Regions from separate parts of the Phycicoccus sp. genome, predicted to be linked through region 1. Evidence: predicted binding sites of a transcription regulator. Region 1 holds the regulator's gene; the other holds the start of a gene.

Region 1 (7,373 bases):
GAGCCCCGCCGCGACGACGCCGAGGTGCGCCCCGAGCCAGCGCACCCGGCCGACCGTGCCGGCGAGCTGCGGCTCGAGGCGGCCGTCGGTCTCCTCGCGGCGCAGCGTGCCGAGCGACTGCACGACATACCCCGTGGCGAGGACGGCGAGGTAGAGCAGGACGACCGAGAGGAACCCGTCGGCCGGGCGGTCGCCGGGCGCGAGGAGCCGCGCGACGTCGGGGTTGCCGCGGATGGCGGCGACGACGTCGTTGGCCAGCGCGCCCATGACGCCGGCGAGCGCCACCGCGCCGGCCAGCCAGCCGAGGAACGCCGAGCGGTGCAGCGAGAGGGCCAGCCCGACCGGGTGGCGCAGCCGGGCCGAGGCCCGCGCCGGGCCGGGCCCGCCGCGCAGGAGGGCCGCGCCGAGGTCGCGCCGGCCGGCGACGAGGACCGCCGCGCCGGCGAGCGCGGCCGAGACACCGAGTGGCACGGCGAGGACCCACCACCGGGGCTCGCCGAACGGGGCCGACCGCTCGACCCAGGTGAGCGGGGACAGCCACGCGAGCCACCATCCGCGCACGTCGCCGACTCCCCGCAGGACGTACGCCACCGCCAGCACCCCGAGCGAGACGGCCCACACCGTGCGCGCGTGGAGGACCAGCTGGGCGAGCAGCCCTGCGAGGCAGGCGAACACGAGCGCCAGCGCTCCGAGGGACGCCGCGTAGAGGCTCGCCCGGCCCGCCGGGATGCCGGCGAGCGCCATCCCGGCCGCCGACCCGACGACGACGAGCACCACGGCGCCGACGGCCACCACGAGCGCTGCCGCGACCGGTGCGCGACGGTCGAGGCGCCCTGCGAGCAGCAGCTCGAGCCGGCCGCTCTCCTCCTCGCGGCGGGTCGCGGCGGTGACGAGGGAGACGCCGAGCAGGGGCAGGGCGAGCGCGGCGACGAAGGAGAACTCGTCCTGCACGACCCCACCGAGGGTGCCGATGCCCTCGACCCGGCCGTTGATGGCCACGAGGGCGTCGCCGACCACGGCCTCCGCGTACGAGCGCAGCTTCTCCGGGGTGTCGTAGAGGCTGGCGACCGAGACGGCGGTGCCGACCAGCGACCCGACGACCGCCACCACCCAGACGAGGGCGGCCTTCCAGCGGGTGCGCAGCCGGACCCGGACCAGGACGCCGAGGCCGGTCATCGGCGGGCCCCGGTCGCGACGGTGGGCTCCTCGGCCGGGTCGTCCTCGTAGGTGCGCAGGAAGAGGGTGTCGAGGCTCGGCGGGTGGACGGTGAGCGTGTGGATGCCCGCCGCGTGCAGCCGGCCGACGACCCCGTCGAGGTGCGCCGCGTCGACGGTGAGCCGGACGTCCGTGCGCCCCTCCCCCGTCGGCTCGGTCTCGGCGCCCTCGACGCCGGGAGCGCCCGCCAGCCCGTCCGCGCCGCCGTCGACGACGGCGTGCACGACGGTGCGGGTGTGGCGGCGCAGGTCGGCCAGCGTTCCCGTCGTCACGGTCCGGCCGCGGCGCACGATGCTCACCCGGTCGGCGAGGGCCTCGACCTCACCGAGCACGTGGCTGGACAGCAGCACGGTCGCGCCCTGGGCCCGGCGCTCGCGGACCACGTCCTGGAAGACCTGCTCCATCAGCGGGTCGAGGCCGGAGGTCGGCTCGTCGAGGACGAGGAGGTCGGCGTCGGCGGCGAGGGCGGCCACGAGCGCGACCTTCTGCCGGTTGCCCTTGGAGTAGTCGCGCGCCCGCTTCGTCGGGTCGAGGTCGAACCGCTCGACGAGCGTGTCGCGGCGCCGGTCGTCCAGGCCGCCTCGGATGGCGCCGAGGACGTCGAGGCACTGGCCGCCGGTGAGTCCCGGCCACAGCGAGACGTCCCCGGGGAGGTAGGCGACGCGGGCGTGCAGGCGCGGCGCATCGCGCCACGGGTCGCCGTCGAGCAGCCGGATGCGGCCGGCGTCCGCGCGGACCAGGCCGAGCAGCACGCGGATGGTCGTCGACTTGCCCGCACCGTTGGGCCCGAGGAAGCCGTGCACCTCCCCCGGCCGGACGGCGAGGTCGAGGCCGTCGAGGGCCCGGAAGCCCCCGAACTCCTTGACCAGTCCCTCGATCCGGATGACGTCGTCGGTGCTCACGTCGCGTCTCCTCCCGTGCGGTCGGTGCTGGGGTCGGTGGTCGGGGTAGGGGGCTCCGGCGGCGCGATGAACGCGCCGTGGAGGTAGACGTCGGTGGCCTCGGCGGTCCAGCGCGCCATCCCGCCGGGGGTCAGCGGGTTCTCGCCGAGGACGGCCCCGAGGTGCGGAGCGAGGAGGACGACCGCGAGGTCGCCGGCGAGGAGCAGCGCCGCGCGAGCCTCGCGGTCGCGGCTGGGGCGGGCGACGCCGGCCTCCTCGAGCCGCTCGACCACGCCCAGGGTCAGGGCGTGCCAGCGCCGGACGAGGACCGTGCCCGCCGGGTCACCGGAGAGCAGGAGGCGCCGGAGGTAGAGGACGAGCGGGGAGCCGGCGCGGAACTCGGTCGCGAACGCCTCGGCGAGGGACGCCGGCTCGCCGCCGGAGAGGACGTCGGCCAGGTCACCGCCCTCCAGCTGGGCGAGCATCGCGTCGAAGGCGCCGGCCGCGTACTCGTCGACGGCCGCGCGCAGACCGTCCTTGCTGCCGTAGTGGTGCAGGACGAGGGCCGGTGACACCTCGGCCGCGGCGGCGATGTCACGGACGGTCGCGGCGTCGGGGCCGCGCTCGGCGAAGAGGGCGAGGGCGGCGTCGCGGATCGCGGCCCGGGCGGTGCGGTCCGGATCGGTAGGATCGGCTGAACGCATGTTCAGCATGTTAAACGCTTGTTCAGTCCGTGTCCAGCACGCGGGTCGGCGGCCGCTGGTGGCGGCCGGGCGCCGGACCCGCGTCGGCCCTCGATGTCCGCGGCCCGTGCTTGGCTGAGGCATGGCCGACGTGCAGTGGGAGACCCGCCCCGTCACCCCCGACCGCTTCGACGACTTCGCCGACGTCGTCAACCCGAACCGGCGGGCGACGCACTGCTGGTGCCTGTCGCACCGGCTGCGCCAGCAGGAGATCGAGGAGCTGGGCGAGGGCAGCCGCGAGCGGGCGGCCCGGCGGCTCTGTGAGTGGGACGCCCCGCCGGGGGTGGTCACCTACCGCGACGGCGAGCCGGTCGGCTGGTGCAACATCGGTGCGAGAGAGGACATCCCGCGGCTCGTGCACAGCACGAAGATCCGTCCCGTCGACGACGTGCCGGTGTGGAGCATCATCTGCGTCGTCGTCCGCAGCGGCCACCGCAGGCAGGGCGTCACGACACCGCTGCTCGAGGGCGCCGTGCAGTGGGCTGCCTCGCGCGGGGCGCCGGCGGTCGAGGCGTACCCGGTCGACCCGCGGGGCCGGCGGATGGACCTGACGATGGCCTTCGTCGGGACCCGCTCGATGTTCGAGAAGGTCGGGTTCGAGGTGGTCGGCGAGACCGACGCCGTGGCGAGCAGGATGCCGCGGCTCGTCATGCGACGGATGCTCGGCTGAGCGCGGCCGCTCGGCGTCCCGGCCCGGCCGGGAGGGGATGCCCGGCCGGACCGGCGGGGGCTCAGAGCTCCGGGCCCTTGGCGCGCAGCTTGTCGACCTCGGTCATCGCCTCGCGGAGCTCGCCGAGCCAGGTCTCGGCGTGGTCGCCGACGAGCCGGACACACCAGGCCAGCGCGTCGCTGCGGGAGCGGGCGACGCCGGCGTCGACGAGGGTGTCGAGCACCGAGCGCTCGGGCTGGCGCAGCCGGGTCATGACCGGGACGGCGAGGTGGGTGAAGAGCGTCGTCGTGTCGCCGACCCGGGCGCCCCACGACACGGTGCGGCCGTAGCGGGCCTGGGCCTCGTCGGCGACGGCCATCCGCTGCTCGCGGGTCTCCGCCCGGAAGCGGCTGACCCGGCCCTCGGCCTCCGCGGCGTCGGTCGCCGGATCGAGGCCGGCGAGCGTGCCGACGACCGTGATCTCCTCGCGGTCGACGGTGACCTCGACGTCGTCGAACCAGCCGTCGGGCAGGCGCCCGGTGAACCACTTGGCGGCGTCGTCGGCGTTCGGCAGGTCACCCTGCTGCCAGCCGCCGGGCCGGCCGTGGCCGAACCCGCGGCGGCCACCCGGACCGCCACCGGGGCCGCGGCGGCCACCGGGACCGCGGTGGCCCCACGAGCCGCCGCCACCGCCGCGTGGCGTGGGGTCGCTCGTCGGGTCGGGATCTGGTCGGTGTCGCATGATTGCCTCCTTGCAGTGATTACTTCATTACATCACTGCACAACGCCGAGCGCCACAGCCCTGTTCCCCGGGCACGCAGGAAGGCCGCGGCCGGCGTCCCGGACCCGTCCACGAGGACGGGACGGTCCCTCCCCTCGCGCCCGGTCGGTGGTCACGAGGGGAGGGACCGCTGCGCACCCGGACATGCGGTGCCGCGGCCTCCCTGCAGGCGGCGCCCCCGCCGCCGGCCCCACCGCCGCGGAGCGAGAGCCGGCGGCGGCGGGGAGTGCGACCCGGGGACCCTCTGTGTATCCCCGGGCCGCACGTCTACTCCCCCGGACTGAGGCTCTGGTGGACCAGCGCTGCCGTGAAGGCGCCGTGCCACCCGCCCGAGAGGACGGACCCACGCGCGCCGCAGCCGCACGACCACACCCACCGGCCCTGGCCGCCGCACTGGACGACCGGATGGTGTGTGACGCGATAGCTGCTGCGCCGTCTGGTCCGCATGCGCCGAGTCTCCGCCGCCGCGCGACGGCGCCGGAACCCGCCACGCCGGGTCGGGGCCGCACGGGTCCCCAGATAGGGCAGGTCGGTCGATGCGGAGTCCTCCGTTCGGCCGAGTGTCGGTGACGGATGGGGCGGACGTGACCGCAGCGACGCGCCGCCGACGTCACGCGAGGACCCTGCGGCACAGTCGAACTTGTCGCGCGGCCGCGGCCGACGGCGCCGCCCGAGGACCTTGCGGCACAGGCGAACTTGTCGCCGGGCCGGGGCCGACGGCGCTGCGCGAGGACCCTGCGGCACCGGCGAACCGCTCGCCGCGCCGTCGTGCAGCGCCGTCCCGACGCGCCCTCCCAGGGCACAGCACGGAGGGCGTCGCCTCTCCTGCACGGGAGGCGACGCCCTCCGGCGTCCGGAGCCGGGTCGAGGGACTCGGACGCAAGGGACCGTCGCGGCGGTGCGCGCCGCCGCGCGGTCGGTTCGTCAGCCGCGCGGGATGACGAGCTCCTGACCGGCGCTGACCTGGGCGGTGCTCAGGTCGTTGGCCAGCTGGATGGCGAGGACGCCCTCGCTCATCGAGAGCTGCGGCAGCTCGTGCGCCGCGATCTCGGAGAGGGTCTGGCCGGCGCCGACGAAGACGACGTGGTCGGGCTCGAGGGCCGTGGCGCTGCCCTGGCCGCGCAGGCCGAGCAGCACCGTGACGAGGAGCGCCGCGAGGACGAGGAGGACCAACCGGCCGCGGGCCGTCAGGCGCAGCGCACCGCCACCGGAGACGGCCGCCTCGCCGCCGCCGGGGAGCACGACGAGGTGCGGGCGCCGCGGCGCCGCGGAGTGGGGGTGGCCGAGCTCGGCGGGCTCCCAGGCGATCGCACTCATCATGTCCTCCATCCCGGCCGCGAGGGCGACCGTCGAACCGGTGTTCGATAGAACGTCTGTACGAGTTGTAGCACGGATGTTCGAGGCGGACAAGACACGCGTCGAAAGAATGTTTGAATTCTCTGTTCGACGTCCGTACGATGTCCGCATGCGGATCAGACTGCACGGCACCACCGACACACCGTCTGACCTGCACAAACACCGACATGGCTCCGCGCACCGCGCGGGCGCCGCAGCGTAAGGGGTCGAGATGGCACGTCCGAGGAACGCCGACATCCACGAGATGCCCGACCGCGGCGACGGCGGCGAGCTGACCCACCGCCAGCGCAAGATCCTCGAGGTGATCCGCAACGCCGTCGACCGGCACGGGTACCCCCCGAGCATGCGCGAGATCGGCGAGGCCGTCGGGCTGACCTCCCCCAGCTCGGTCGCCCACCAGCTCTCCGCGCTCGAGCGCAAGGGCTTCCTCCGGCGCGACCCCAACCGGCCGCGCGCCATCGAGGTGGTCTCCCCCGACCGCGCCGGGTCGGGCTACCGCCGCCCCGAGCCGGAGGACATCGACGTCACCGGCATCGGCGACGAGCGCCCCGAGGCCTCGTACGTCCCAGTCCTCGGCCAGATCGCCGCCGGCGTGCCGATCACCGCCGAGGAGGTCGTCGAGGACGTCTTCCCGCTGCCCAAGCAGATCGTCGGCGAGGGCTCGCTCTTCCTCCTCAAGGTCGTCGGCGACTCGATGGTCGACGCCGCCATCTGCGACGGCGACTGGGTCGTCGTCCGGCAGCAGCCGACCGCCGAGAACGGCGACATCGTCGCGGCGATGCTCGACAACGAGGCGACGGTCAAGACCTTCAAGCGGCGGGACGGCCACGTCTGGCTGATGCCGCACAACCCCGCCTTCGAGCCGATCGACGGCGACCACGCGACGATCCTCGGCAAGGTCACGGCCGTCCTCCGCCGCGTCTGACCTCGGGCCGGCGGCGACGCCGACGCGGCACGGGCGCAGGGCCGGCCGGTCCGCCCTGCGCCCGGTCCCGACCTCAGAGCAGGCCCGCGACGAGGACCCCGTGGTGTCCGGCGACGACCCCGTCGCCGAGGTAGAGGGCCAGGTAGCCGAGGACCGCGAGCAACCCGAGCGCCAGGCCGGCGAGCGCGGCGCGCTCCCCCACCTCGCGGGTCCGGCCTGCGTTGCCGAGGACGGCCGCGGCGACTCCGAGCACGAGCGGAACCCCGGACCAGAACGCCGGGAGGGTGAGCAGCACGGCGACGACCCCGACGGCGAGCGACGGACCCCCCGTGCTCTGCCGTCGGAGCAGGCGGGGCACGACCACGCCGAGGACGACGCCAGCCGCGACGACCTGGACAGCGGCCATCGTCAGCAGCTCTCCCCAGCCGTCGGCCCCGAAGGCGGTCCAGAAGACGCTGACGACGAGCGTGGCGACGGTGGTCGCGAGCAGCGGTGGGTGGGCGGTGGATCGGGTGGCAATGGTGGTGGACGACATCGGTCTTCCTCTCATGGTGTGACGGACGTCCGCCACGGTGCGACACCGCCCTCCGCGCTGTCGTCACGACGACGAGCGACCGGTCTGTCGCCCCCGAGGACCATCTCGCGGTCATCCTCCGAGGTGACGCCGGAGGCACGTGTGCCCACTACAGTCGGCGCTCATGGGCACGGCCCGGCTCCGCCAGCACCCGGACCTCGTCATCGCCGTCGCGATCGGGGCCGTGATGGTCGTGGAGGTCCTCACCCGCTCCGACCGGCCGCTGCGGCTCCTGCCGGTCGTCCCGGG
Region 2 (7,373 bases), on a different contig from region 1:
GGTTCGACCCCACCCTGCCGACGCCCTACGACACCGACGCCACCTGAGGCGCCGCCCCGGGACGGCGGCCGCGGGTCAGCGGCCGACCGGAGAGAGGCCGAGCGAGCGCCCGGCGAGCCCGCGCGAGCGGGTGGCGAGACCGGAGGCGATGCCGCGGAGGGCCACTGCCGCGGGCGAGTCGGGCTCGCCGAGGACCACCGGGGTGCCCTGGTCGGCGCCGACCCGCAGCCGGGTGTCGAGGGGGATCTGCCCGAGCAAGGGCACCTCGGCGCCGATCGAGCGGGAGAGCGACTCGGCGACCTCGCGGCCGCCGCCGGAGCCGAAGATCTCCTCGCGCGTGCCGTCCGGGAGCTCGAGCCAGCTCATGTTCTCGATGACGCCGGCGAGGCGCTGGTGGGTCTGCAGCGCGATCGAGCCGGCCCGCTCGGCGACCTCGGCCGCGGCCTGCTGCGGCGTGGTGACGACGAGGATCTCGGCCCCCGGAACGAGCTGCGCGACCGAGATCGCGATGTCGCCGGTGCCGGGCGGCAGGTCGAGGAGGAGGACGTCGAGGTCGCCCCAGAAGACGTCGGCGAGGAACTGCTGGAGCGCCCGGTGGAGCATCGGCCCGCGCCAGACGACCGGCTGGTTACCGGGCACGAACATCCCGATCGAGATGACCTTCACGTCGTGGCTGACCGGCGGCATGATCATGTCGTCGACCTGGGTCGGCTTGTGCTCGACGCCGAGCATCCGGGGGATCGAGAAGCCGTAGATGTCGGCGTCGACGACGCCGACCCGCAGGCCCTGGGCGGCCAGCGACGCGGCGAGGTTGGCCGTCACCGAGGACTTGCCGACCCCGCCCTTGCCGGACGCGACCGCGTAGACGCGGGTCAGCGAGCCGGGCTTGGCGAAGGGCACCTCGCGCTCGGCCGTGCCGCCGCGGAGCTTCGTCTTGAGCTCGGCGCGCTGGTCGTCGCTCATCACGCCGAGGGTGACGCTGACGTCGGTGACGCCGTCGACCGCCGAGAGGGCGTTCGTCGTGTCGCGGGTCAGGGTGTCCTTGAGCGGGCAGGCGGCGACGGTGAGCAGGACGGTGACGGCGACCCGGCCGTCGTCGTCGCAGGCGAGGTCGCCGACCATCCCGAGCTCGGTGATGGGGCGCCGGATCTCGGGGTCGATGACCGTCTCGAGGGCGGCGTGGAGGGCGTCGGTGCTGACCTGCGGCATGCCCTGAAGTCTAGGTCGGCTGCGGCTCGCCGGCGTCCTCGCCCCCGGAGTCGCCCGGGGGCTGCTGCACGACGACGAGCCCGCGCTCCTCCATCTCGTCGAGGAGGTCGCGCAGCTCGCTGCGGACGAAGTCGCGGGTCGCGGTGTCGCGCATGGCCAGTCGGAGCGCCGCGACCTCGCGGGTGAGGAACTCGGTGTCCGCGAGGTTGCGCTCGTCGCGGGAGCGGTCCTGCTCGAGGGCGACGCGGTCGCGGTCGGCCTGCCGGTTCTGGGCGAGGAGGATCAGGGGTGCCGCGTACGAGGCCTGGAGGCTGAGCATCAGGGTCAGGAAGATGAACGCGTAGGGGTCGAACCGCACCGACTCCGGGGCCAGGGTGTTCCAGAGCAGCCACGCCGCGACGAAGACGGTCATCCCGATGAGGAAGTACGCGGTGCCCATGAAGCGGGCGAACTTCTCGCTGAGGATGCCGAAGGTCTCCTCGGTGAGCAGGGCCGGCATCGTGAACCGGCGGCGGCCCACCTCGCGCGGCTGGTCGATGCGCGTCCGGCGCTCGCGCTCAGCCACTGCTCACCTCCGTGTGCGAGACGACGTCGTGGCGCTCCTCGCGCCAGTCGTCCGGGAGGATGTGGTCGAGGACGTCGTCGACCGTGACCGCGCCGAGCAGGTGGCCGTCCTCGTCGACGACCGGCATCCCGACGAGGTCGTAGGTGGCGAGCATCCGGGTCACCTGGCCGAGGCTCGCGGTCGGCAGGAGCGGCTCCACGTCCTTGTCGAGGATGCCGCCGATCGGCTGGTGTGGCGCCTCGCGCAGCAGCCGCTGGATGTGGACGACGCCGAGGAACTTGCCGGTGGGGGTCTCCAGCGGCGGACGGCAGACGAACACCGTGCACGCGAGGGCGGTCGAGAGCTCCTGGCGGCGCACGACGGCCAGCGCCTCGGCGATCGAGGCCTCCGGCCCGAGGATGACCGGCTCGGTCGTCATGAGACCACCGGCGGTGTTCTCGTCGTAGGTGAGGAGGCGGCGCAGGTCGGCGGCCTCGTCGGCGTCCATCTTCTCGAGCAGCTCCTCCTGGCGCTCCGGCGGCAGCTCGGAGAGGAGGTCGGCGGCGTCGTCGGGCTCCATCGCCTCGAGGACGTCGGCGGCCCGGCCGACCTCGAGCCCGACGAGGATCTCGACCTGGTCGTCCTCGGGCAGCTCCTCGATGACGTCGGCGAGCCGCTCGTCGGTGAGGGCGGCGGCGACCTCGGCCCGGCGCTGCGGGGTGAGGTCGTGGATGACCTCGGCGAGGTCGGCCGGCTTGAGGTCCTCGTAGGTCTCGAGCAGCTTCGCCGCGCCCTGCCCCTCGCTCGCGTCGCGCAGGCCACGGACGTCCTCGACGGGCGCCACGAAGGTCTCGCCGCGCCGCCGCCCGAGGCGCCCGAGCCGGCTGGGGCGCGAGACCTCGAGGCGCACCGCGACGCGGGTGACGTTCCAGCCCCGGGGGCCCAGCTGCTCGACCCCGACGTCCTGGACGGTGGCCGGCACGACGTCGCCGTCCTCGGTGCGCACCTGGACCTGGCGCTCGAAGAGCTCGGCGACGACGAGGGTCTCGTTGGGGCGCTGCTCGAAGCGGCGCATGTTGACCAGACCGGTGGTGATGACCTGGCCGCCCTCGACCGAGGTGACGCGGGTCATCGGGACGAAGACGCGGCGGCGGCCGGGCACCTCGACGACGAGTCCGATGGCCCGAGGTCGGGTGCGGGTGACGCTGAAGGTGACGACGACGTCGCGGACGCGGCCGACCTTGTCACCGAGCGGGTCGAAGACGTCCAGCTCGGACAGGCGGCCGACGAAGGCGCGGGTCGGCGTGCTCACGTCCGACAGGCTAGCCGTCGGGGGGCGGTCGGCCCGTGCTCAGCGGGCCGTGTTGCGCCGGGCCCCGGCGCGGCCGCGCCAGTGCCACGGGCGCCACCGGGCGGTGGTGGGCGCGGCGGGGCGCACCGGACGTGCTCCGCTGGCGTCGTCGTAGTGGCCGGGCTGCTCGACGGGCCGGCCGTGCGGGGTGATGACGTGGATCGTGTCGTGCTCGCGCCAGCGCTCGGCCACCTCCTCGGGCGTGCCGGTGGCGTTCAGGCGCTCGGGGCGCAGCACCTCGACGGCGGCGTCCCACTGGTCGGTCCCGGGGTCGAGGGTGCGGACGGTCGCGTGCGTCGTGAGGAGGCGGCCGCCGGTGTCCTTGCTGCGCAGGACGACCTCGACCTCGTCCGGGAGCCAGGGGAGGTGCTGCTCGCCGGGGCCGGACACGACGTAGGCGGCCGGGCCGGTGCCGCGCTCGTCGCCGTCGTCGTGCCACACGTGCCACACCGGATGGGTCGCGCCGTCGGGCGTGCGGACCCACAGCAGCCCGGACTTCGTCGCGGCCTCGTTGGTGAGGCGCGTGACGTCGGCGCCGGCCGGCGGGGTCGGCGCGGCCGGCGGGGTCGGCGGCGTGGTGGGCGGCGCGGTGTCGGGGGTGTCGCTGGGCGCCTCGTCGGGCATGGGTCGCACTCTCCCACATCGGGTCTTCGGCGTGTCGTCGTCGGCGGCCCGACGACCCGTCGACCTCGGTTTCCGGAAGATGGGGATTGTCGTCAGTTTCATTCTGCTGAGGGCGAACTGCCGTCCACAGGACCTTGCCGTTCGAACGTGAGTTCGGTACGATGAGGCATGGACAGGGGGACGATCTCGAGCCGCATCGCGGCACTTCGTGAGGAGTGCGCGGCGCTGGGTCGTGAGCTGTCCGAGGACGGTCTGGGGTTGGCGCCGGAGGACGCGTTCGCCGTCGCGGGTGAGGCGCAGCACCTGGCGAACTCCGCCGACGGCCTGGTCGCGGTGGCAGCTTCCTTGGGTGCTCGGGTGGAGGTGCGGCTGTCCGGGGCGGGCCCGGTGGAGCGCGTGCACCCGCTCGGGTTCGTGGACCCGATGTCGCCGGCGATGTTCTGCCTGGAGGCCGGCCTGACCGAGGGGGTTGCCGGTCGGAAGGTGACGCTCGGCGCCACCTTGGGTGAGCGGTTCCCGCGGGTGCGTGGGCTGCTGGTCGAGGGGTCGGTCGGGACGATTGCCGCGCAGAAGGTCGTCGACGCGTGCGCCGGCCTGGACGTCGAGGCGTGCCTGCGGGTGGATGCCGAGCTGGCGGGGCGGCTGGCGTCGATGGACCCGGCCCGGGTGACGTCCGAGGCGCGGCGGGTGGCGACGCGGGTGGCGGCCGACCAGGTCGCCGTCCATGCCGCGACAACCCGGCGGGGTCGGTGTGTGGAGGTGCGGGCCGGGGTGGACGGGTTGACCGACTGGTTCGGGTCGCTGCCGACCGCCACGTCGGCGGCGATGTGGTCGGCGGTGGAGGAGCTGGCCGGGCAGTACCGGACGGTCGATGCCGACCTGTCCCTTCCGGAGGCGCGCGCGGATGCGTTGGCCGACCTGGTGCTGCGCAACGTGACCGTCTCGGCTCAGGTGATGCTCGGGGTCCCGGTGGTCACCGACGCCGCGACGCCGGAGCCGGCGCAGGGTGAACGGTTCCGGGTCCAGTGGGACGACGAGGACACCGTCATCGACGCGGTCACCGGTGAGGTGACCCGTTACGGCGACCTCGACCCCGCCTCCCGCGAGGAGCTGTCCTGGCGGGAGGAGCCGCCGGAGCTGACCGGCGACCTCACCACCGTCATGGCCGCGCTGGGGCCCGGGTCCTGCGTCTCCGGGGCCCAGCTGCCGGGCGTCGGCTGGGTCGACGCCACGACCATGGCCAACCTGCTCAAGACCCTGCCGCTGGAGGTGGCCCGGGCCGTCCTCGACGCCGAGACCGGGACCCTGGCCTCCCTGACCACAGCCGCCTACCGGCCCACCCGTGCGATCGCCGACTTCGTCAGGACCCGCGACGGCACCTGCCGGATGTGGGGCTGCACCCGACCCGCCGAACGTTGCGACCTCGACCACGCCAGGGCCTGGCCCGACGGGCAGACCATCCCCACCGGGCTCGAGGCCCTGTGCCGCCACCACCACCGCTTCAAGCAGACCCAGCGATGGCGACCGGTCCTCGACCCCGACGGCACCCTCACCTGGCACGGCCCGAACGCCGCGACCCGCACCACCGAGCCCCAGCACCGTGTGGTGCTCTGAGGTGGTGACCCCCGAGCACATCGCGCTGACCGACGCGGACCTGCGCGAGGTGGCCGCGTTCGCGCTGGCCAGCGCCGAGGAGGTGCTGCACCTCGCCGAGGAGCGCCTGCCCGGCGACCCCCGCCCCCGCGAGGCCGTGGAGGCCGCCCGCGCGTTCGTCGCCGGGGAGCCACGGTCGCGACGGCAGCGGGTCGCGGCGCTCGACGCCCACCGAGCCGCCGGGGCCGCCGAGTCGGGCGCCGGCCACCACGCCGCGATGGCCGCGGGTGACGCCTCCGCGTCCGCCTACCTCCACCCGCTCGCGCAGGCGACCCAGGTGGGGCACATCCTGCGCGCCACGGCCCACGCCGCCCGGGCCCTCGAGCTGGTGGCCGACGACCCCGAGGCCGCCGACCGCCACCTCCGCGAGGCCGTCGCGCGGGCCACCTCCGTCCTGCTCGACGTCCTGCGCCGGTACCCGACGGCGCCCACCGGCCGCACCCGCGTGGCCCTCCTCATGTCCGACCTCGATCGCCGCCTGCGCGCCCGGAGGTGACCGCCCGCGGCGTGGGTCACACCGTGACCTGGCTCATGCGACCCGACCACCGGCCGCTGCTAGCGTCCGACGAGACCGTGCACCCGCCTCGGAAGGCTCGATGATGCGCAGCCCCAAGGACTTCTTCGCCCCCCTGGCCGTCGGGGCCCCGACGCCGCTGCGGGAGGTGCCGGCGCGGCCGAGCCGGATGATCCACTTCTTCGACCCGAGCAACCCGAAGATGGCCGCGAAGGTGCCCGAGATGGTGGGCACCGTCGACGTCCTGCTCGGCAACCTCGAGGACGCCGTCAAGGCCGAGAACAAGGAGGCCGCCCGGCAGGGGCTCGTCGACATCGCGAAGGCCACCGACCTCGGCGAGCACACGCAGCTGTGGACCCGCGTCAACGCGCTCGACAGCCCGTGGGCGCTCGACGACCTCACCACCCTCGTCACCGAGATCGGTGACCGGCTCGACGTCGTCATGGTCCCCAAGGTGCAGGGGCCGGAGGACATCCACTACGTCGACCGGCTCCTCGCGCAGCTCGAGGCGAAGGCGGGCGTCACGCGGCCGATCCTCGTCCACGCCATCCTCGAGACCGCGCGCGGGATGGCCAACGTCGAGGAGATCGCCGGGGCCAGCCCCCGGATGCAGGGCATCAGCCTCGGCCCGGCGGACCTCGCGGCCGACCGCCGGATGAAGACGACCCGCGTCGGCGGCGGCCATCCCGGCTACCTCGTGCGCCAGGACCCGGAGGGGGGCGACGTCCAGGGCCCTCGCGCCACCTACCAGCAGGACCTCTGGCACTACACGATCGCGCGGATGGTCGACGCCTGCGCGATGCACGGGATCTTCCCGTACTACGGTCCGTTCGGGGACATCGCCGACGTCGTCGCCTGCGAGGACCAGTTCCGCAACGCCTTCCTCCTCGGCTGCGTCGGCACGTGGACCCTGCACCCGGTGCAGATCGCCATCGCCAAGAAGGTGTTCAGCCCGAGCGCCGACGACGTCGCGCACGCGCGCCGGGTCAGGGCGGCGATGGGCGACGGCACCGGGGCGGTGATGCTCGACGGCAAGATGGAGGACGACGCGAGCCTCAAGCAGTGCCTCGTCATCCTCGAGCTGGCGGACCGGTTGTCCGCCAACGACCCCGAGCTCGCCGAGCTCTACGCCGAGGGGAGCGACGCGTGAGCGAGTACCGCCCCCGCCGCTCGGTCCTCTACATGCCGAGCAGCAACGAGCGGGCCCTGGAGAAGGCGAAGACGCTTCCGGTCGACGGGCTCATCCTCGACCTGGAGGACGCCGTCGGCCCGGACGACAAGCTGACCGCTCGTGAGAACGCCTGCGCGGCAGCCGCATCGGGCGCCTACGGCCACCGCGAGGTAAGCATCCGGGTCAACGCGCTCGGGACGCAGTGGCACGACGCCGACCTCGAGGCCGCCTGCGCTGCAGGCCCGGACGGCATCGTCGTGCCCAAGGTCGGCTCTGCGGAGGAGGTCCGCGGCCTCGTCGCGGCGAT

What was found. The regulator LexA, encoded in region 1, represses DNA repair genes until DNA is damaged. The targets are predictions, from matches to a motif close to TCGAACANNTGTTCGA.
Region 2: the regulator LexA is predicted to act here: its motif matches at 3,870-3,885, upstream of PKA89_RS03705 (DUF222 domain-containing protein).

The regions. Positions count from the first base shown of each region.
Region 1 covers NZ_DAOLAC010000056.1:7,773-15,145, forward strand. Annotated here, with positions in the region: gene PKA89_RS19585 (hypothetical protein) at 1-1,176, opposite strand, end outside; gene PKA89_RS19590 (ABC transporter ATP-binding protein) at 1,173-2,117, opposite strand; gene PKA89_RS19595 (helix-turn-helix domain-containing protein) at 2,114-2,800, opposite strand; gene PKA89_RS19600 (GNAT family N-acetyltransferase) at 2,922-3,509, shown strand; gene PKA89_RS19605 (hypothetical protein) at 3,571-4,230, opposite strand; gene PKA89_RS19610 (LysM peptidoglycan-binding domain-containing protein) at 5,194-5,586, opposite strand; gene lexA (transcriptional repressor LexA) at 5,837-6,550, shown strand; gene PKA89_RS19620 (hypothetical protein) at 6,624-7,085, opposite strand; partial or broken gene PKA89_RS19625 (hypothetical protein) at 7,249-7,373, shown strand, end outside.
Region 2 covers NZ_DAOLAC010000003.1:153,329-160,701, forward strand. Annotated here, with positions in the region: gene PKA89_RS03680 (Sec-independent protein translocase subunit TatB) at 1-47, shown strand, start outside; gene PKA89_RS03685 (P-loop NTPase) at 76-1,209, opposite strand; gene PKA89_RS03690 (DUF1003 domain-containing protein) at 1,220-1,774, opposite strand; gene PKA89_RS03695 (CBS domain-containing protein) at 1,767-3,065, opposite strand; gene PKA89_RS03700 (hypothetical protein) at 3,105-3,728, opposite strand; gene PKA89_RS03705 (DUF222 domain-containing protein) at 3,897-5,342, shown strand; gene PKA89_RS03710 (putative immunity protein) at 5,347-5,877, shown strand; gene PKA89_RS03715 (CoA ester lyase) at 5,981-7,045, shown strand; gene PKA89_RS03720 (CoA ester lyase) at 7,042-7,373, shown strand, end outside.